Regions from separate parts of the Halobacillus sp. HZG1 genome, predicted to be linked through region 2. Evidence: riboswitches for the same ligand, from Rfam matches in the RefSeq annotation. Region 2 holds a riboswitch; each other region holds the start of a gene.
The links. A riboswitch is a leader RNA that binds a small molecule or an ion and turns the genes downstream of it on or off. The one in region 2 is predicted to bind S-adenosylmethionine.

Region 1 (4,502 bases), on a different contig from region 2:
TGTGAAGATGTCTTTAACCTTCTATTGGTACCCAAATTGCGGTACATGTAAAAAAGCTAAAAAGTGGTTGGATGAGGAAGGGATTGACTACGAATCTGTACATATTGTCAATCATCCCCCTTCAGAAGAGCAGTTGAAGAGCTTTATTTCTACTAGTGACAAACCTGCAAAGAAATTCTTTAACACTAGTGGGAAAAAGTATAGAGAACTGAATATGAAGGAAAAGCTAAAAGAAGCAGATGAAGCACAGATGATTGAGTGGTTGGCATCTGATGGAATGCTTATAAAGCGGCCCATCCTAACTGATGGTGAAAAAACAACCATAGGGTTTAAGCAGGATGAGTTTGAAAATGTTTGGGCTCAGTGAGCACATTATTGGGAATAGAAGCCTATAGCTTTTATGTTTATATTAGTTGTTGAACTATAATTATTATTTTGGAGGTAATTGACATGAGCGTACCTAAAGACCTGCGTTATTCTGAAGAACATGAATGGGTGAAAGAAGAAGGGGAAAAAGTTAGAGTCGGTATTACTGAATTCGCGCAATCAGAACTTGGAGATATCGTATTCGTAGAACTTCCAGAAGTCGGGGATGAGCTGGAAGCAGATGAGCCGTTTGGCAGTGTAGAGTCTGTGAAGACAGTTTCTGAACTTTATGCTCCTCTTAGTGGTAAGGTTGTCGAAGTTAATGAAGACTTGGAAGACAGTCCGGAATTTGTTAATGAATCTCCTTACGATAAAGCCTGGATGGTTGTTGTTGAACCAAGTGACAACTCCAAGGTCAATGATTTGATGACTGCGGAAGAATATGAAGCAATGATTGATGAAGACTAAGGATAGTGCATTGGACAGGCAGGGCTTTAAGAATCCTTGTCTGACATGATCACGTTTGATCTTAATCATGTTCAGACCATGCCTGAGAGGCATGGTCTGTTTCTATATAGTAGGTGATGAAGATGGATGGAGAACGAATCGTCATTGTTGAAGGAATCACGGATAAAAAGAAGTTGAACAAGGTCCTTGATGAAGATATTGAAATCATCTGCACCCATGGGACTTTAGGAATCGAGCGGATGGAAGAAATGATTTTTGATCACAATTTAGATGATCGGACCGTGTATATTCTCGTGGACGAAGATGACTCTGGCTACAAATTAAGAAAACAATTGACGGAAGAGCTTCCTCACGCCGAACATATCTATATAGATAAGGCTTTCAGAGAAGTAGCAGCTACGCCGGAAGCTGAATTAGCAAGAGCCTTACTTAGTAGACATTTCAACGTAAAATCGATTTATTTAATATAGGAGGATGGCTGTGGAGGAAATAAAAACATCACCAGAAGTAAAGAAGCACTTTGATGCTCCACAAACGACCCTCACCTTCGTTCACAGCCCTTTTTGCGCAACGTGTCATTTAGCACGTCAAATGCTTACAACACTTGAAGCGGTCTTTGATCGGGGAGTTTTTAAGGAAATGAATGCTTCTCTGCACCCTGAATGGATGCAGTATTATAAGATTAAAAGTGTCCCGTGTCTGCTAGTGACGAGGGATGGGGAGGTAGAGGAAAAGATATATGCTTTTCAATCTGTCTCCTATATGTATGAGAAAGTCGTTGGTTTTGTTGAATAGTGTATGTATTTCCCAGGAAATGACCACTACTGTAGAATTGAAAACTTCTCTTATTAAATATGGTTTGGAAGTTATTCTATAATAAAAAACAGGGAAGACTCTCCAGAGTCTTCCCTGTTTTTTCTAGTCTTGAATATCATACAATTTCTCCTAGTTTGCTTACAATATCTAAGAAGGAGGACTGATCACCAAAATTCGCATGGATATTACCTTGTTGATCGATGATGATGGTGGAAGGAACGCCATCACAATTGTACATGTCATAAACGTAACGTCCTTCGTCAGAAAGAGTAGGCTGCGTTAAAAACTTTTCGGTGAATTCGAGACCTTCCTCTATCTTCCGTTCTCTTCCAGAAACATTGATCGTCAGCATCGCTACTTTTTCATGATCCATCGTTTTGAACAGTTGTTCTTTCATAGGTAAATCTTTCCCGCAATCTGGACACCAGGAGGCCCAGAAGGTCAAGACAATAACTTTCCCTAGTTCGTCTTCCAGTTTATAGATTGAAGATTGATCGTTAATATAAGGCAGTTCAAATAAAGGGGCTTGTTCACTCAATGTCATTCTCCTTTGTATCTGGCGAAGTTATGGATTGACGCTAATCTATGTCCCATGCTAACATAATTATTAATTTCATATCGACATCTTCACTTATCCAGAGTGGCGGAGGGACTGGCCCGACGATGCCCGGCAACCGGCAGGTAGACTGCACGGTGCTAAATCCTGCGAAGTCTTTGACTTTGATAGATGAGAAATGTAAACGCGATCAATCTCTTCTATTTAAAGAAGGGATTTTTTTATTGTGTAAATCGCGTGAATATTTGCTGTTTTGGTTTATAATTGATCGACTTTATTTTCTGAACAATCTGTTTTGGAGTTGACACAAAATTCGTACGGTGCTACAATCCTCTTTGTGCTACTTAAACGAGTTAAAGTAATAATAATTTAATAGACTAAAATCTCTTATCCAGAGTGGCGGAGGGACTGGCCCGATGATGCCCGGCAACCGGCAGAACTATTTTGCTCAGGTGCCAATTCCTGCAAAGTAAAAAACTTTGACAGATGAGAGAACAGATTTTTAGGTATGATTAAAAACGCCGCTCTGTTCTCATAACAGAGCGGCGTTTTTTTGGAAGTGGAGGGAAATCATCATGATTACAATTAAAGGACTATCAAAGATATTCCACACGAAAGATCAGGATGTACGAGCTGTGGATGACTTAAGTCTTAACATTAACAAAGGGGAAATTTATGGGGTGATCGGCTATAGCGGTGCCGGTAAAAGTACATTTATTCGTTTACTGAACCGGTTGGAAGACCCCACAGAAGGAAGCATTCTTGTCGATGATCAGGAACTCACTTCTTTGAGTAAAGGAAAATTAAGGTTGGCAAGACAAGAAATTGGAATGATCTTCCAACATTTCAACTTGCTTTGGTCGCGAACCGTTCATGATAATATCGCTTTTCCATTGGAAATTGCCGGTATCCCTAAAGCTGAGAGGCAGAAACGAGTCGATGAATTGATTGATTTGGTGGGATTGAAAGGACGTGGAGGTTCTTATCCATCTCAATTGAGTGGCGGACAAAAGCAGAGGGTGGGGATAGCCAGAGCACTTGCAAACAACCCTAAAGTTCTTTTGTGTGATGAAGCTACATCCGCCTTGGACCCAGAGACCACTGATTCGATTCTTGATCTCCTTGTGGATATTAATGAAAAACTCGGCCTTACAATCGTTCTGATTACACATGAAATGCATGTAATACGCAAAATTTGTCATCAGGTGGCGGTTATGGAAGAAGGGAAGATTGTGGAGCAAGGGGAAGTGTTGGATGTCTTTCTCCATCCTAAAAAACCGGTAACGAAGAAGTTTGTGGATCAAGTGATGGGAGATCCGGAAAAAGAGACCTCCCTGCAGTTGATCAAAGATAATTACCGATCTGGAGAAATTATCCGTCTTCATTTTGTCGGAGATAGTACAAATCAAGCACTCATCAGCGATTTATCCAGGAAGTTTGAAGTAGATGTCAACATTCTGCATGGGAAAATCACCCAGACGCAAAAGGGTGCGTATGGAACAATGTTTGTACAGTTTGATGGAAATCAAAAAGAAGTCGAGCGTGCCATTGATTATATTGGATCAACATCTGTAGAAGTGGAGGTGAATCCACATGTTTAATGAATGGTTCCCGAACGTAAGAATGGAAGACATGATTACAGCTACAAATGAAACCCTCTACATGACTCTGGTTTCTGTCGCAGGTACGTTTGTTTTAGGTTTGCTATTGGGACTACTTCTTTATTTGACCGGCCCTGGGGGTCTCTGGGCAAACAAAACATTGAATTGGATCACTGCTTCTATCGTTAACATATTTAGAGCGATTCCTTTTATCATTCTCATTTTATTGTTGTTCCCGTTTACTGATTTTCTGATTGGAACTATTCGAGGGCCTCAAGCAGCGCTACCTGCACTAATTATTGGTGGAGCTCCATTCTATGCCCGTTTAGTGGAAATTGCTTTGAAAGAAGTCGATAAAGGTGTCGTGGAAGCCGCAAAATCTATGGGAGCTAAGTATTCGACCATCATTTTCAAAGTATTGCTTCCGGAATCGATGCCAGCTCTGATATCAGGGATTACCGTAACAGCGATCGCATTGATTGGATACACTGCAGTAGCAGGTGCAATTGGATCAGGTGGACTTGGCGACTTCGCTTATTTCTACGGCTTCCAAAGAAGTAATTTTGATGTTGTATTTATCTGTACCATTTTAATTATTTTGATTGTGTTTATATTCCAATTCATCGGAGATGCGATCTCACGGAAATTGGATAAAAGATAAAGATAAAATAAAGAAAAGGGAGAGAATGAAAAAT
Region 2 (4,502 bases):
GTAACTAAACCAGCTAAAATGCCTTTTGAAAAGTAAGGACGATCTTCTTTTTTTACAATTGTTAGCGCAACAGGAATAGTAAAAACAAGCGTTGGCCCCATCATCGTACCGAGAAGTGCCCAGGAAAAGGTGGCCGCTTCTTCCTCAAGGGCTAAGGATTCCGCCAAAGGATAGGCTCCCATATCAATAGCAAGCATCATTGATGCAAACATCGATGGGTCCGCTCCGAACCATAAAAACAACGGAGTGATGACAGGCGCAAGCCACTGGGAGAGTACGGGGGCAAGAGAAATGATCCCTACCATCGAAAGAGCAAGCGGACCCATCATCATAAAAGCTTCGTAAAACCGCCATCCCAGAGATAGGCGGTGATTAAGCACATAATAATCCAGTGCTCCCAATACCATGAAGATACACATAACAATTAAAATGGCGTCATTAACCCACAAAAGCCCAGCCCCTTCCTCATATTTCTCCCTTCATCCATGTTTACAATAACTACTACTCAGGGTAGGAGATTTTCTATAATGGCTTGCTCATCTTTACACGGTGGACGCTGACTTAGCCTTTCCATATTTTTTTAAGTAAAGGAGAAGAAAAAATGGTACATGCTCTATTCATCGTTGTGGTTATATTCATTGCAGCGAACCTCGTGTATTTTTTCACGAATAAATCCTACAGAAAAAGCTACTTCAGCACGGCCCTTTTCTTTCAATTATTTTTTGTACTCACAGGTGTGCTTATTGGATTTACGTTCCTCTACTATTTGTTATCATTAAACGGAGTCATTCTTGTTACTAGTTTATCATCAAGGGACCCTGTCGACCCAAACTTTTTGGACTTGCTTTACTTTAGTGGGGAAACGTTGTTGAGCGTGGGGTATGGTGACATGCTGCCTGTCGGGGCAGCCCGTTTCTTTGCCTTGCTTGAATCAGGAATCGGCATCCTTCTCCCTACAGCTTATTTCTTAAAAGCTATGGATGCATCCAGGCAAAAAGAAGATTCATAAATATAAAAAGGACCCTTGTGAAAGGGTCCTTTTTATTATCCAATGGAGCATGCAGCAGAGCCATGCTTTTGTAAATATTTCTGGTGATGTTCTTCCGCTTCATAAAAAGTTGTTGCCTCTTCAACTTCTGTAACAATCGGGCGTTTGAAGACCCCTTTACCTTCCCATTCTTTAATTTTCTCTTCAGCAATATATTTCTGACTTGCATCCGAATGGAAAATAACAGAACGGTATTGATGACCAACGTCGATTCCCTGCTTATTGCGGGATGTCGGATCGTGAGCTTCAAAAAAGATATTCACTAGTTCTGCATAAGTGATGACCGTTGGATCGTAGTTCACTTTCACAGATTCCGCGTGTCCACTTTTTCCTGCTTTGACCTGTTCATATGTCGGGTTCTCCAGATGGCCGCCAATATAACCTACCTTCGTTTCTGTCACCCCTTCGAATTTTTCAAAAAATGCTTCTACTCCCCAAAAACATCCTGCACCGAAAATAGCGGTTGCCATTTAACATCTTTCCTTTCCCTTAACGCAACTTCTATCGAGAGCCTTGACGGTTATGGTGCTTACACGAAAAGACCCCTTTTCTTATCCAGTAAGAAAAGGGGTCGCTAATATCCGCACGATCCTCTCATCTCTTAGAATGTTCATACATTCTACAGGAATTGGCACCGTTCTCGTCAATCCGTAGATTGATTCGATGGTTGCCGGGCATCAAAGGGCCAGTCCCTCCGCCTCTCTGGATAAGAAGTTTCCGTTATTTATTTTTGTTAGTACCCATCCTACTACGTTTTTGTAACGAAGTAAAGGATAACAGATTAAAAATTTTCAATAAATGCACATCAAGTTTCTCTTGGTGTCATTGTATTCACAGCATACCATGCTCATGCCTGTCTGTAAAAAAATCCGCTTCTGCTCAGCTCTGCCCTGTTGTATAAACTTCCTCAAACGGCTGGACAATAACGAATCCATCTCCTTCAAACTCCATTTGTATGGATTCTCCGCTTCCCCGTCCAATCAATGTTTTAAAACTGATATCTGTCCGGAAATTCGGTTCCAAATGCCCGGACCAGGCAACAGTAGCATGCGGGTCAGTGATCACAGGTTCCCCTGGACGGACCAACAATGTCAATGGTTCATAGTGCGACGTAATCGCCACACGCCCACTTCCACTAAGGGTGACGTTGAACAAACCACCAGAAACCATCCCCGCTACTTTCTTCATCAGTTTGATATCCCAGTCAATGCTCGGTTCAAAGGCAAGTAGATCATTTCCATTAACCGTGATGGTCTCATTATCCAGGTCGAAAATAGTAATCTTCTTGCCCTGATCGGCAAGGTAAAGGCGACCTCGACCAGTGGCTTTCATTAGAGAACTTCCTTCCCCGGTCATCGCTTTTTTAAATAAACGACCGACACCATGCTCGAGAATGCCCTCTCTTTCAAATTTAATGTTTCCATTATAGGAAATCATCGCTCCCGCCTTGGCCCACACTTGATCGAGAAGATTCACTTCGAGAATCCGCGGAGTCTCCAATTCAAAGTAGTCATTTTCTGATTCATCCTGCTTTGTCTTTCTAATAAATTCACTAATAGAGTAGTCGCTCATCATCTGTTCCTCCTAATCGTATTCTAAGAGTATCTATGCTTCTAATTGACTATACCACGATGGATCAAAATCGAGTCCTAAAGTTCTCCCCAGCATCAAGCCAAACTCTACAAAAGCGGATCCCTTGGCAGTGATCAGTTTTTTTGAAACAACCACCGTTTCATCCATATACGTATTCTCATGGAACACATTTAAGAAGACTCTCTGTTCTTTTGTAAGGCCTGTTGTATAGGAATGATGATCAAGGACTCCTGACATGGCAAGGAAATATGGGGCACTTGATATAGCACCGATGAGAACATCTTCTTCACTGGTTTTTTGAATGAAATTAATGAGCGTTTGATGATCAACAAGATGTTTAAAATCATCGACCCCGGGCAGAAGTATGCAATCATAATCGCCAGGGCTGACCTTTTCCACTGTTTCATTTACTACACATTCAAGTCCTGATTCACCAGTGACTCTTTCCTCATCCAAACCTATATATGTAACCTTTTGCTCTGCCTGTTTAAAGACTGAAAGAGCTACCGTGATTTCATATTCACTAAATCCAGGGTATAGCACTACACCGATCGTCATGATTATCCTCCCTCCAGATGCTTTTCAAACCATTCCAACACCTCAGGTGCATACGCTTTAAAATGCAATCTCAAACCGTGATCTCCATTTTCATATTCAATATATCGATGGATGTTATGCTCACGTTCCATCAAGCTTACAAAGTACCTTGCCTTTTCCACAGGTACGGTCCGATCTCTTCCTCCGTGAAGCACTAATGTAGGGACTCCCACTTCCTCCACCCACTGAATGGGAGAAAGCTCACGATACCAACTATGTTCTCCTCCAGGTGGCCCCATTAATTGTTCGATTTGTTTTTGAACAGATGCAGGTTGGCTTGTGTAAAGATGCTCCAAGTCAGTAATGGCACCAATGACAGCAACAGCATCGACATCCATTTCCTGTTGAACCGCGAGCAGACTCATCCACCCTCCACGGGAATATCCGAGCATCACAGTCCGGTCTTCATCCACATGGTCCAACTCTGCTCCAACCTTCTTTAAATCCAGCACATCTTGGACAAAGTCTTCTTTTTTGTTTACCTTAACGTTCTCCTCTGCATTCTCCCTGTAGTGTGTCGCTAAAACAACATATCCCTGCTCTGCCCAGTAGGATAGATTTTTAAGTTCTTGCGCATCTGTCAGCGAACTTTCTCCCACCCCTCCTCGGTTATGAATAAGTAAAGGCAGACTCTCCTCAATATTCTCCGGCTCAATCCAAAGACCCGGAATATCGGTATCCCCGCTTTTATATGTAATGGAATATCCTGTAACACCTGGTACACCAATTTCTACCTCTTTCTTACTCTGCAGGACAGAATCTTCGCTGTCCCCAACAAAGAACACAACAGCTCCCATAAAACTAAGGAAAACCAAAAAAGCTCCCAACAGCTTTTTCACCCTATCCCTCCTCAATAATCAATTGGAATAATCTGTATGACCTGGTCATGAAATATTTACCATTTATTATCATTACATACGGAAGGGCTTTGGAAAGGTTTCATTTTTAGAGGGGCTGGGGAAAGAAACATCTATAGGAATTGTGATAGACTCTAGATAACTTCAATTGAAAGGGAGATTTTGTATGTATGGCTTAGATGAAAAGAGAAAAGAATTGCTCGATTTTGTAGACCAAGTGCCAGAGCAACAAGCATCAGTTAAGCCTGAAGAAGATCGTTGGTCCATCCTTGAAGTTTTAGAACATTTATACTTAATGGAACAATTAATCGTTTATCAGATTAACCAGGCCCTTAAGCAGGGAGACACTCAGCAGGCAACCGAAAAACCGATTCATAAGACGACCAACCGTGATTATAAAGTCGAAG
Region 3 (4,502 bases), on a different contig from region 2:
GTGAACTCGAATGGAAGGTGATGAGAGAAGTATAGTAAGCGGTTGCACTGTTGCTTAAGTCCTAATGAAGTTAAAAGTAAAGGGGAAAATGAAACGAGTGAAAAAATTTGTTGGTTTTACAGTTGCTGCTCTATTAACGTCTACTTTATTGACCACACCTGTCCTGGCCACAAGCGAAACACCATTTAAGAGTTTGGAAGATTTCAAAAAACAAAAACAGGTTCCGAATGCTCAGGAAGTTAAACTGCTCGGCTATAATGAATGGGGAGAATTTGAAGAGGAAGAGCCGAATAACACAATGGCCCAAGCCAATCATATAACCACGGAGGATCTCGCCGTAGGTACATTCACTAAGGGTGATAAGGATTATTACAAGATTGAAATCAATGGAGATGAAGAAGTGGATCTCTCTGTATCTCTCTTCTCTATGGATGTAGATGAAACCAACATGCAGCTGAATGTAGATGTTTATAGCTCCTCCGGTGAAGAAATGGATAGCTATTTTAAAGACAGCGACGAGTATGGATTTGCGGGTGGGTTTTATTTGAATCCGGGAGTCTATTATCTTGAAGCTTCTGATTTAGCTGACTTGAATAATGGAGAAACGTATATGCTGAGTCCTTTTGTTATCGAAGAGGAACCATACATTGACCGTATAGCCGGAGAAGACCGCTACCATACCGCAGCAGCGATCGCTGTACGTCGAAGTGGTGGGTATCCAAACGATCATATCATCCTGGCAACAGGAGCCGATTTTCCTGATGCACTTGCAGGAGCACCGCTTGCCTTCTACTATGATGCGCCGATTCTTTTGACCAGGAAAAACGCTCTTTCGCAAATTACAAAATCGACGATTGATGTGTTAGGTGCCAAACATGTCACGATCCTTGGTGGCACAGGTGCCATTTCCAAAGACGTCGAAAACTCCCTTGTGAAATTAGGATTGGATGTCGAAAGAATTTCAGGATCTGACCGGTACGAAACCGCAACAGCTATTGCTGAAGTGCTTCCACCTAGTGATGGAGCCGTGGTCGCATACGGAAGAAACTTCCCTGATGCCCTTTCCATTGCACCTGTAGCGGCAAGCAACATGATGCCGATCCTTTTGACAGAAAAAAGTAAACTTCCGGAAGCTACGAAGCAGGCCATCAACGATTACGACTTCACCTATGTTGTAGGAGGTTCCGGGGTTGTCGATCAAAAGGTTTTCTCTCAACTTCCTGATCCTGAGCGAATTTCAGGGAAGAACAGATACAGCACATCGATTGCTATCGCTGAGCATTTCGAACTGGAACCGACGTTTGTGAATATCGCGACTGGAGCGGACTTTGCAGACGCTCTTGCAGGAGCCACTTATACGTATGGTGAACCGTTATTGTTAACTCCATCCAATTACCTTTCGCCTGAAGTGAAGGATTATTTTGTTAAGAACGAAACCTTCTACTTCACTATTTTTGGTGGCACGGCAGCTGTCAGTGAAAATGTGGAGGATGAGATTCTGGAGCTATTTGAATAGGAGTCTACTACTCTTCCATGAGCAGCCTTACAAAACTCCAAAAACAGATCATTAATTAAGAACAGATCAAACACCACCAAGTAGTCAATCATGACTTGATGGTGTTTTTCTATGGATGATCCTGAAAAACTCCAAAAGTTCCTCATAGATTGGTTAATCACTTACTAAAACAGAACCCCAAATATAATAAATTTTCACACTTTTCTATAAAATGCATTGACACTTATCCTTTCCCTTGCTAACATGGCACTTAACCAAATAACGAAAGAACATCTTATCCAGAGAGGTGGAGGGACTGGCCCTGTGAAACCCGGCAACCGCTATTTATATAGCATGGTGCCAAATCCTACTGAGTGAACGCTCAGGAAGATAAGAGATTTACATAATCTCTAGCCTCTCTATCACTGATAGAGAGGTTTTATAATTTCCAACTGAATACCAATTTCTTATCCAGAGAGGCAGAGGGACTGGCCCGTTGACGCCCGGCAACCATCAAGCAACCGCTTGAAAAGGTGCTAATTCCTGCAGGAGATGATCCTGGAAGATAAGAAGAGCCAAGAGCCCTCTTCTTATTTTTTGTGAAGAGGGCTCTTTCTATTTTACAAAAAGGAGTGGCTACATAGATGAGTACTGTACTTTTAGATGGCATTCGTACCCCGTTCGGAAAATGGAAAGGGGCTTTGAAAAAGAAATCCGCAGCAGAACTTGGATCGCACGCATTAAACGCTCTAATTAAGAGAAATCCCATAGCCAAACAGGCAGATGGCGCGCTGCTTGCCCAAGTCATCCAGGCTGGGGGCGGCCAAAATCCTGCTAGGCAAGTCGCTTATAAGGCGGGGGTGGAGATCAATACACCTGCCATCACATTGAACAATGTCTGTTTAGGCGGGATCGCTACGATCGCAGATGCCTCCCGAAGACTGCAATTGAACGAAGGAGAATTATACATCGTCGGTGGCTTCGACTCGATGACGAACGCTCCTCATACTGCTCCTGTACGTGCTTCTTCAGGACTCGGCCATAGCATCCTCAAAGACACCTTACTGAACGACGGTTTGTGGTGCGCCTTAACGGATGTATCGATGGGAGCTCTTACCGATGAGAAAAACCGCTCCTTCGAAATTAGTCGAGAGGAGCAGGATGAATACGCCGCCCTTTCCCAGCAACGAGCAGCGAATGCTCAAGAAAAAGGGTGGTTCCAACCTGAAGTCGCTCCTTTTTCAGGTTTGCTTGAAGAAGATGAAGGTATCCGCAAAGGTACAACAGCCGAGAAGTTATTGAACCTCTCACCGGCTTTTTCCAACGAAGGCACAATTACGGCAGGCAATGCGTCGCAGATGACGGATGGGGCGAGCGTTGGGATCGTTACCACGAAAGAGAAAGCTGAATCACTCGGGCAGAATCCGTTGGCGGAAATCATCGACTGGTCAGAGATTTCCGGACCAGATCCGAGCTTGCAAACGAAACCATCGCAAGCGATCCAGGAACTATTAGATAGACACCAATTGACGACTGACGATATCGATCTGTTTGAAATCAACGAGGCTTTTGCCAGTGTCGTGATTGCCAGCTGCCGGGATCTTGGCATTGATTATGACCGGGTCAATGTGAACGGTGGAGCGATCGCTCTTGGTCACCCACTAGGCGGCACAGGATTCCGGCTTGTTTTGACCCTTGCCCATGAACTGAAACGGCGCGGCGGTGGAAAAGGCATCGCGTCCCTTTGTGGCGGTGGCGGACAGGGCATGGCCCTATTGATTGAAGTGCCTCATACATAACTCGAAAGGAGACAATTCCAATGAATACATCAATCACAGCTCAGCGTTCTCCTTATCTATGGGAGCCATCGAGCGGAAGAATAGAACAATCACATATCAAAGCTTTTGCTGAATCTACCGGCCAACCGCTTTTTCCATATGAACGGTTCCACCGCTGGTCCGTTTCTCACCTCGCTGAATTTTGGTCAGCCGTTTGGGATTACGCCGGAATTATCGGAAATAAAGGCGACCGTGTTTTTGTCCCTGGCCCTTCGATGCCAGATAGTACATGGTTTCCGGAAGCACGATTGAACTTCGCTGAAAACATGCTAAGGGGTTCTCTTGATCGAGTGGTTGCCTATGAAGCAAATGAAGAAGGTGTTCAACGAAGCATTCATTTACAGGAGCTAAAACAATCCGTTGCCAAAGCCCAGGAAGGTTTAAAACAATTAGGTGTTCAAAAAGGCGATTGTGTCGCCGGGGTCACGAAGAACGATATCCAGGGATTAGTGGCCTTGCTTGCAACCACTTCATTAGGGGCGACATGGACCTCCTGCTCCCCTGACTTTGGGACGAAAGGAATCGTCGACCGCATTGGTCAGGTGAAACCGAAAGTATTGATCTCTACTCTCTCCTATCAATATAAACAAAAGCCGTTCCAAATCGAGGACAAAATCAAGCAGACGACGGAACACCTGGAAGGACTATCCGCACTCGTCTCGTTCGAAGGGGAAACGTATATTGAAGGGATTAAATCTCTTTCATGGAGCGAGCTTTGTAACAATGAAGCAGAAGAGCCAACGTTCGAACCCGTCCCTTTTAACCATCCCTTATATATTTTATATACATCAGGAACGACGGGGCTGCCGAAAGCGATTGTCCATTCGGTCGGTGGGACGCTTCTGCAACATGTGAAAGAACACCAGCTCCATTGCGATGTCCAGCAAGATGACGTGTTGTTCTGGTACACCAATACCGCCTGGATGATGTATCCATGGCTCGTGTCGGGGCTAACCAGTGAAGCCGCCATCCTGTTGTATGACGGCTCTCCTGTAAGACAGGATTCCCTCACCCATTTGTGGGACATTGCGGATGAAGTCGGCATCACCCATTTTGGTACAAGTCCTAAATACCTAGATACATTGATGAAAGCAGGCGTCGACCTGAAAAGCAGTCATTCGCTCGACTCTTTGAAAAGTCTGCTATCCTGCGGGGCTCCCTTAGCCCCT
Region 4 (4,502 bases), on a different contig from region 2:
CAATTCATTCCGGGCCATATGAGGGTCGAGTCCTGCCCATGCATCAACATTTCCATTAGCCAGTGCCGTTGCTCCTTCAGGGTGCTGCAGGTTCACAAGCTCAATGTCATCCGTAGAAAGCCCGTGATCCTTCAGTGCGCGGACTAAGAAAATGTAAGGGTCCGTTCCGAGTGTTGCCGCCACCTTCTTCCCTTTCAAATCTTCCACAGAAGATATTCCGGAATCAGGGTTCGTAACGAGTGCTGTCCATTCGGGCTTGGAATATAGATAGATGGATTCGACAGGAGCATTGTTCGCTTTTGCCATGAGAGCCGCTGCACCGGCGGTCGAACCGAAGTCAATACTGCTGGAATTCAGGAATTCAAGAGCTTTGTTACTTCCCTGACTGAGGACCCATTCCACTTCGATCCCTTCTTCTTCAAAGACTTCTTCGGCGAATCCCTGCTCTTTCAATACAAGACTCGTGGGGGAGTAATACGCATAGTCGAGCGTCACTTTGTCTGGTGAGCTACTCTCCCCCTCTGCATCTCCGGAACAACCCACCAAACCCACGGCTGCAAGTAACCCTATCGTCATGAATGTTTTCTTAAATCCCATCTTACACGCTCCTCTATGATTATTTTTTAGATTTCACAGGCATACGTATCAATGGTTCCGCGTAAACGCTGGGCCTCTTTATACGTGCACCGGTTATGAACGACTTCAAGTCCTGCTTCACTTGCAATCTGGGCCGCCTTCGGTGAGATGACCCCTTCCTGTAGCCAAAAGACATCCGGCCTGATATCTGCCGCTTCCTTAGCAATTTCAATGGCTGCTTCCGGACTGCGAAACACTTGAACAACATCAACTTTAAATGGAATCGATCTCAGATCAGGATAGGCTTTCTCACCAAGGACTTCTGTTTCCCGTGGATTTACAGGCACGATTTGGTATCCCATCCTCTGCATTTTTCTAGCTAGGCGATGACTCGGACGTGAAGGCTTTCCGCTCAATCCGACAACCGCTAAACGTTTGGGACGCGTTTCTCCATCTTCCTGGGTTTTGGAGGAGCTCAAGGCCCATTTGATGACACCTTCGTCATTTTCAGTAATCGCCGTTTGTTCCGTTTCCCTTCCGGTCGCTTTAGCAATGGCCCGATCAAGATCGTTGATCAAATCTTTGCTCGATTCAAGCCCTATGGATAAGCGGATCAATTCCTCTGTCACTCCACTTGCAGCTAGATCTTCCACGGATAACTGTTGATGAGTCGTGGAAGCGGGATGGATAATTAACGATTTCGCATCGCCAACGTTTGCTACATGTGACCAGAGTGAAATGTTGTTGATCACTTGTCTCCCGGCTTCCCTTCCACCTTTAATGCCAAAGTTAACGATAGAACCATATCCTCCTTCAAGATATCGAGTGGCTAACTCATGAGCCGGATGCGAGGGCAGGCCTGGATACGACACCCATTCCACATCGGGATGACCTTGTAAGTATTCTGCGATTTCCTGAGCATTGTCTCCATGCCGGGCGACACGCAAATGCAGTGTCTCCAAACCTTGCAATAACAAGAAGGCATTCTGAGGACTCAAACAAGAACCAAAGTCACGAAGCAGCTGGACACGCAATTTCGTGATATAAGCAAGCGTTCCGAAATCGGCGGTATAGACGATTCCGTTATAACTATCATCAGGCTCTGTGAAAACGGGATACTTACCGTTACCCCAATCGAACTGTCCCCCGTCTACGACAACTCCTCCAATGGCCGTTCCGTGGCCGCCGATCCATTTCGTTGCGGAATGGATGACAATATCGGCCCCGTATTCAATAGGCCGGCATGTATAAGGGGTGGCGAATGTATTATCAATCAAAAGCGGAAGGCCATGATCATGAGCGACAGCCGCTACCTTTTCAATATCCAGCACATGAAGACTTGGATTACCAATGGTTTCAGCGAAGACCGCTTTCGTTCGCTCTGTAATCGCTTTGCGGAAATTTTCCGGTTCCTCCGGATCAACAAAGTGAACTTTAATGCCATATCGCGGTAAAGTGTTAGCGAATAAATTATAGGTGCCGCCATACAGGTTTGCCGCTGCAACCACTTCATCTCCAGATCCTGCGATATTCAGAATGGATAAAGCAATGGCGGACATCCCGGAAGCTGTCGCAACAGAAGCGACCCCACCTTCCAAGAGGGCCATCCTTTTTTCGAAAACATCAACAGTCGGGTTTCCGATCCGGGAATAGATGTTTCCAGGCTCATCAAGGGCAAATAGGCTCTGCGCATGTTCTGTGTCATGGAAGACATAAGAAGTCGTTTGATAAATCGGCACCGCCCGAGATCCCGTCGTTGGATCTGGTGATTGTCCTCCGTGTAAAGAAATCGTATCTACATCATAGCTTTCAAATGAATTTGTCATGATGGTTTCCTCCCCAAATAAGTTTCCTATTCTTATAAAAATAGTTGGTTTTAAGCGTGCATAAAGGTCCTTGATCTCTTTCCGAACAGCAAAAAACCCTCTTCCAAATAAGAAGAGGGTTTGTCATTTCGGTTCCTCCTCTTATCTGCCAGATCAATCTGATCTGTAGGACTTGGCACCTTTTCAAACCATTGTTTGAAGGTTGCCGGGCTTCACAGGGCCTATTCCCTCAGCCTCTCTTGATAAGAGATGTATGCAGTTGATTGATTATGTTGTGAATTATAACGGATAAGAATCAGAAAAGTCAATCTTTTTTAAAAATTAATTTTCTGAAGCTTCTATTGCTCTTTTCAGCTGATCGATAATATCTTCATGATCTTCAATTCCGATGGAAAGACGAATCACATAATCATTGATGCCGATTTTCTCGCGCTCAGCGTTCGATAACGCACGGTGAGATGTACGAACAGGATAAGAAACCGTCGTTTCTACTCCCGCCAGCGTAGGAGCAATCTTCACCCATCCAAGTGAACGGAAGAACGCCTCTATGTCAATCGAATCATTAAGTTCGATGGTCACAATGGCTCCGTTTCCTTTTTCCGATACCTTATCAGGATAATAGACGGTCCGGACCGCGCCATAGTCATTCAGGGCGGTTGCTACCTGTTTTGCATTGTATGATTGCTTCTTCATTCTAAGACCTAAAGTTTTGGCTCCGCGTTGTGTAAGCCATGCTTCGAACGGGCTTAGATTCGCACCAAATGTGACAATCTTCTGGGTCGCGGCCTGAATCAAATCCTCATTCCCGACCAGCACTCCACATGTCACATCACTATGACCACCAATATACTTCGTCCCACTATGGACGACAAGATCGACGCCATCCGTGTAAGGCTGTAATAAGTACGGGGTGGCGAACGTATTATCAACCATCGTTTTCACATTCTTTTGACGAGCCAGGTTGACTAAGCCTTCTAAATCTTCCACACGCAAAAAAGGATTGGAAATCGATTCCGTATAGAGAAGCTTCGTTTGATCCGTCATCGCTTCTGAAACGTCGTCTAAATTTGAAAAAGAAACCATCGTTACATCAATGCCGAACGCAGGAAGTTCTTTGGTGATCAACTTGTGTGATCCCCCATAAACATCTTCTGCTGCAACGATATGATCCCCAGGTTTGGCCACCGCGAGAATGCCGGCAAGAATGGCTGACATTCCAGAGGAAGATGCCACTCCAGCTGGTGCTTCTTCCAGTTCCGCAATGGTTCCTGCCAGTTCATCTGTATTAGGGTTCCTCTCTCTTGTATATAGATAAGGGCTGTCTCCCTCATAATAACTTTCCAAATGATCCAAGTCTTTGAAAGTAAAGGCGGACGTCTGGTAAATCGGGGTACTTTTGCTGTTCGGGACAAGACGTTGATCCGCTTTATGGTGTACGATCCTCGTATCAAATGATGTATTCGTCATCGTTCGTCTCCTCTCTCTATCACTTAATCAGAAATTATATAGAATAAGCTTGAATATTGTCAAAGTTTTGCGACATATTCCCTGATCGCATGAAAGGTGTACCGTTCATACCCTTTTTCATGTGGGACAAGATTCTTACGCGTCACTTCTTTTTCCTCACCACTAAGAATAGAGACCACCTTCACGATTTGGCGTGTATCCTTCAAACCTTCCAAATCGTCCAGTGGAACGGAAACGATGTCCTGCACCTCTTCTCCAATGGTAAAGGTCCTGTCATTTGTCCAAAGGAAGAGGTAAATGCGGCAAATCTCCCGGTCTATGAGCCCACCTTCCTTCAGCTCCTCCTTGAAATCTCCTTGGTGAACTAAATCGCCAGGTACTACTGTCAAACCGACTTCCTCCTCGATTTCCCGGACACCCGCCATCAGCACGTCCTCTCCCGCTTCTATATGCCCAGCAGCAGTAATATCAAACAAGCCCGGGAAGTCCTTTTTGTGATCCGCTCTTTGTTGAAGCAATAAATGGATCGTTTCACCTTCCTTGTAGAACATCCAGCAATGGAAGGTTTCATGCCAATCGCCGTCCTTATGTACTTTTTCCCTTTCTTTCATTCCATACGGACGCCCGCTTTCA

Region 1: it holds a riboswitch for S-adenosylmethionine, as region 2 does, so the genes downstream of both, VKA52_RS12450 (methionine ABC transporter ATP-binding protein) here and msrA (peptide-methionine (S)-S-oxide reductase MsrA) in region 2, are expected to answer to the same signal.
Region 3: it holds a riboswitch for S-adenosylmethionine, as region 2 does, so the genes downstream of both, VKA52_RS09965 (acetyl-CoA C-acyltransferase) here and msrA (peptide-methionine (S)-S-oxide reductase MsrA) in region 2, are expected to answer to the same signal.
Region 4: it holds a riboswitch for S-adenosylmethionine, as region 2 does, so the genes downstream of both, VKA52_RS00065 (PLP-dependent aspartate aminotransferase family protein) here and msrA (peptide-methionine (S)-S-oxide reductase MsrA) in region 2, are expected to answer to the same signal.

The regions. Positions count from the first base shown of each region.
Region 1 is NZ_JAYLVQ010000065.1:33,546-38,047, forward strand. It holds gene VKA52_RS12425 (arsenate reductase family protein) at 8-367, shown strand; gene gcvH (glycine cleavage system protein GcvH) at 451-834, shown strand; gene VKA52_RS12435 (toprim domain-containing protein) at 957-1,304, shown strand; gene VKA52_RS12440 (thioredoxin family protein) at 1,315-1,629, shown strand; gene VKA52_RS12445 (TlpA family protein disulfide reductase) at 1,766-2,188, opposite strand; SAM riboswitch class I at 2,279-2,384, shown strand; SAM riboswitch class I at 2,591-2,699, shown strand; gene VKA52_RS12450 (methionine ABC transporter ATP-binding protein) at 2,782-3,807, shown strand; gene VKA52_RS12455 (methionine ABC transporter permease) at 3,800-4,468, shown strand; gene VKA52_RS12460 (MetQ/NlpA family ABC transporter substrate-binding protein) at 4,501-4,502, shown strand, end outside.
Region 2 is NZ_JAYLVQ010000012.1:15,460-19,961, reverse strand. It holds gene eutH (ethanolamine utilization protein EutH) at 1-449, opposite strand, end outside; gene VKA52_RS01035 (ion channel) at 602-1,009, shown strand; gene msrA (peptide-methionine (S)-S-oxide reductase MsrA) at 1,045-1,518, opposite strand; SAM riboswitch class I at 1,640-1,761, opposite strand; gene VKA52_RS01025 (AIM24 family protein) at 1,928-2,620, opposite strand; gene VKA52_RS01020 (DJ-1/PfpI family protein) at 2,654-3,199, opposite strand; gene VKA52_RS01015 (alpha/beta hydrolase family protein) at 3,202-4,077, opposite strand; gene VKA52_RS01010 (DinB family protein) at 4,262-4,502, shown strand, end outside.
Region 3 is NZ_JAYLVQ010000061.1:168,868-173,369, forward strand. It holds gene VKA52_RS09960 (cell wall-binding repeat-containing protein) at 98-1,516, shown strand; SAM riboswitch class I at 1,788-1,892, shown strand; SAM riboswitch class I at 1,960-2,067, shown strand; gene VKA52_RS09965 (acetyl-CoA C-acyltransferase) at 2,140-3,294, shown strand; gene VKA52_RS09970 (acetoacetate--CoA ligase) at 3,315-4,502, shown strand, end outside.
Region 4 is NZ_JAYLVQ010000004.1:5,997-10,498, forward strand. It holds gene VKA52_RS00060 (aliphatic sulfonate ABC transporter substrate-binding protein) at 1-597, opposite strand, end outside; gene VKA52_RS00065 (PLP-dependent aspartate aminotransferase family protein) at 624-2,402, opposite strand; SAM riboswitch class I at 2,541-2,651, opposite strand; gene VKA52_RS00070 (trans-sulfuration enzyme family protein) at 2,724-3,869, opposite strand; gene VKA52_RS00075 (NUDIX hydrolase) at 3,929-4,502, opposite strand, start outside.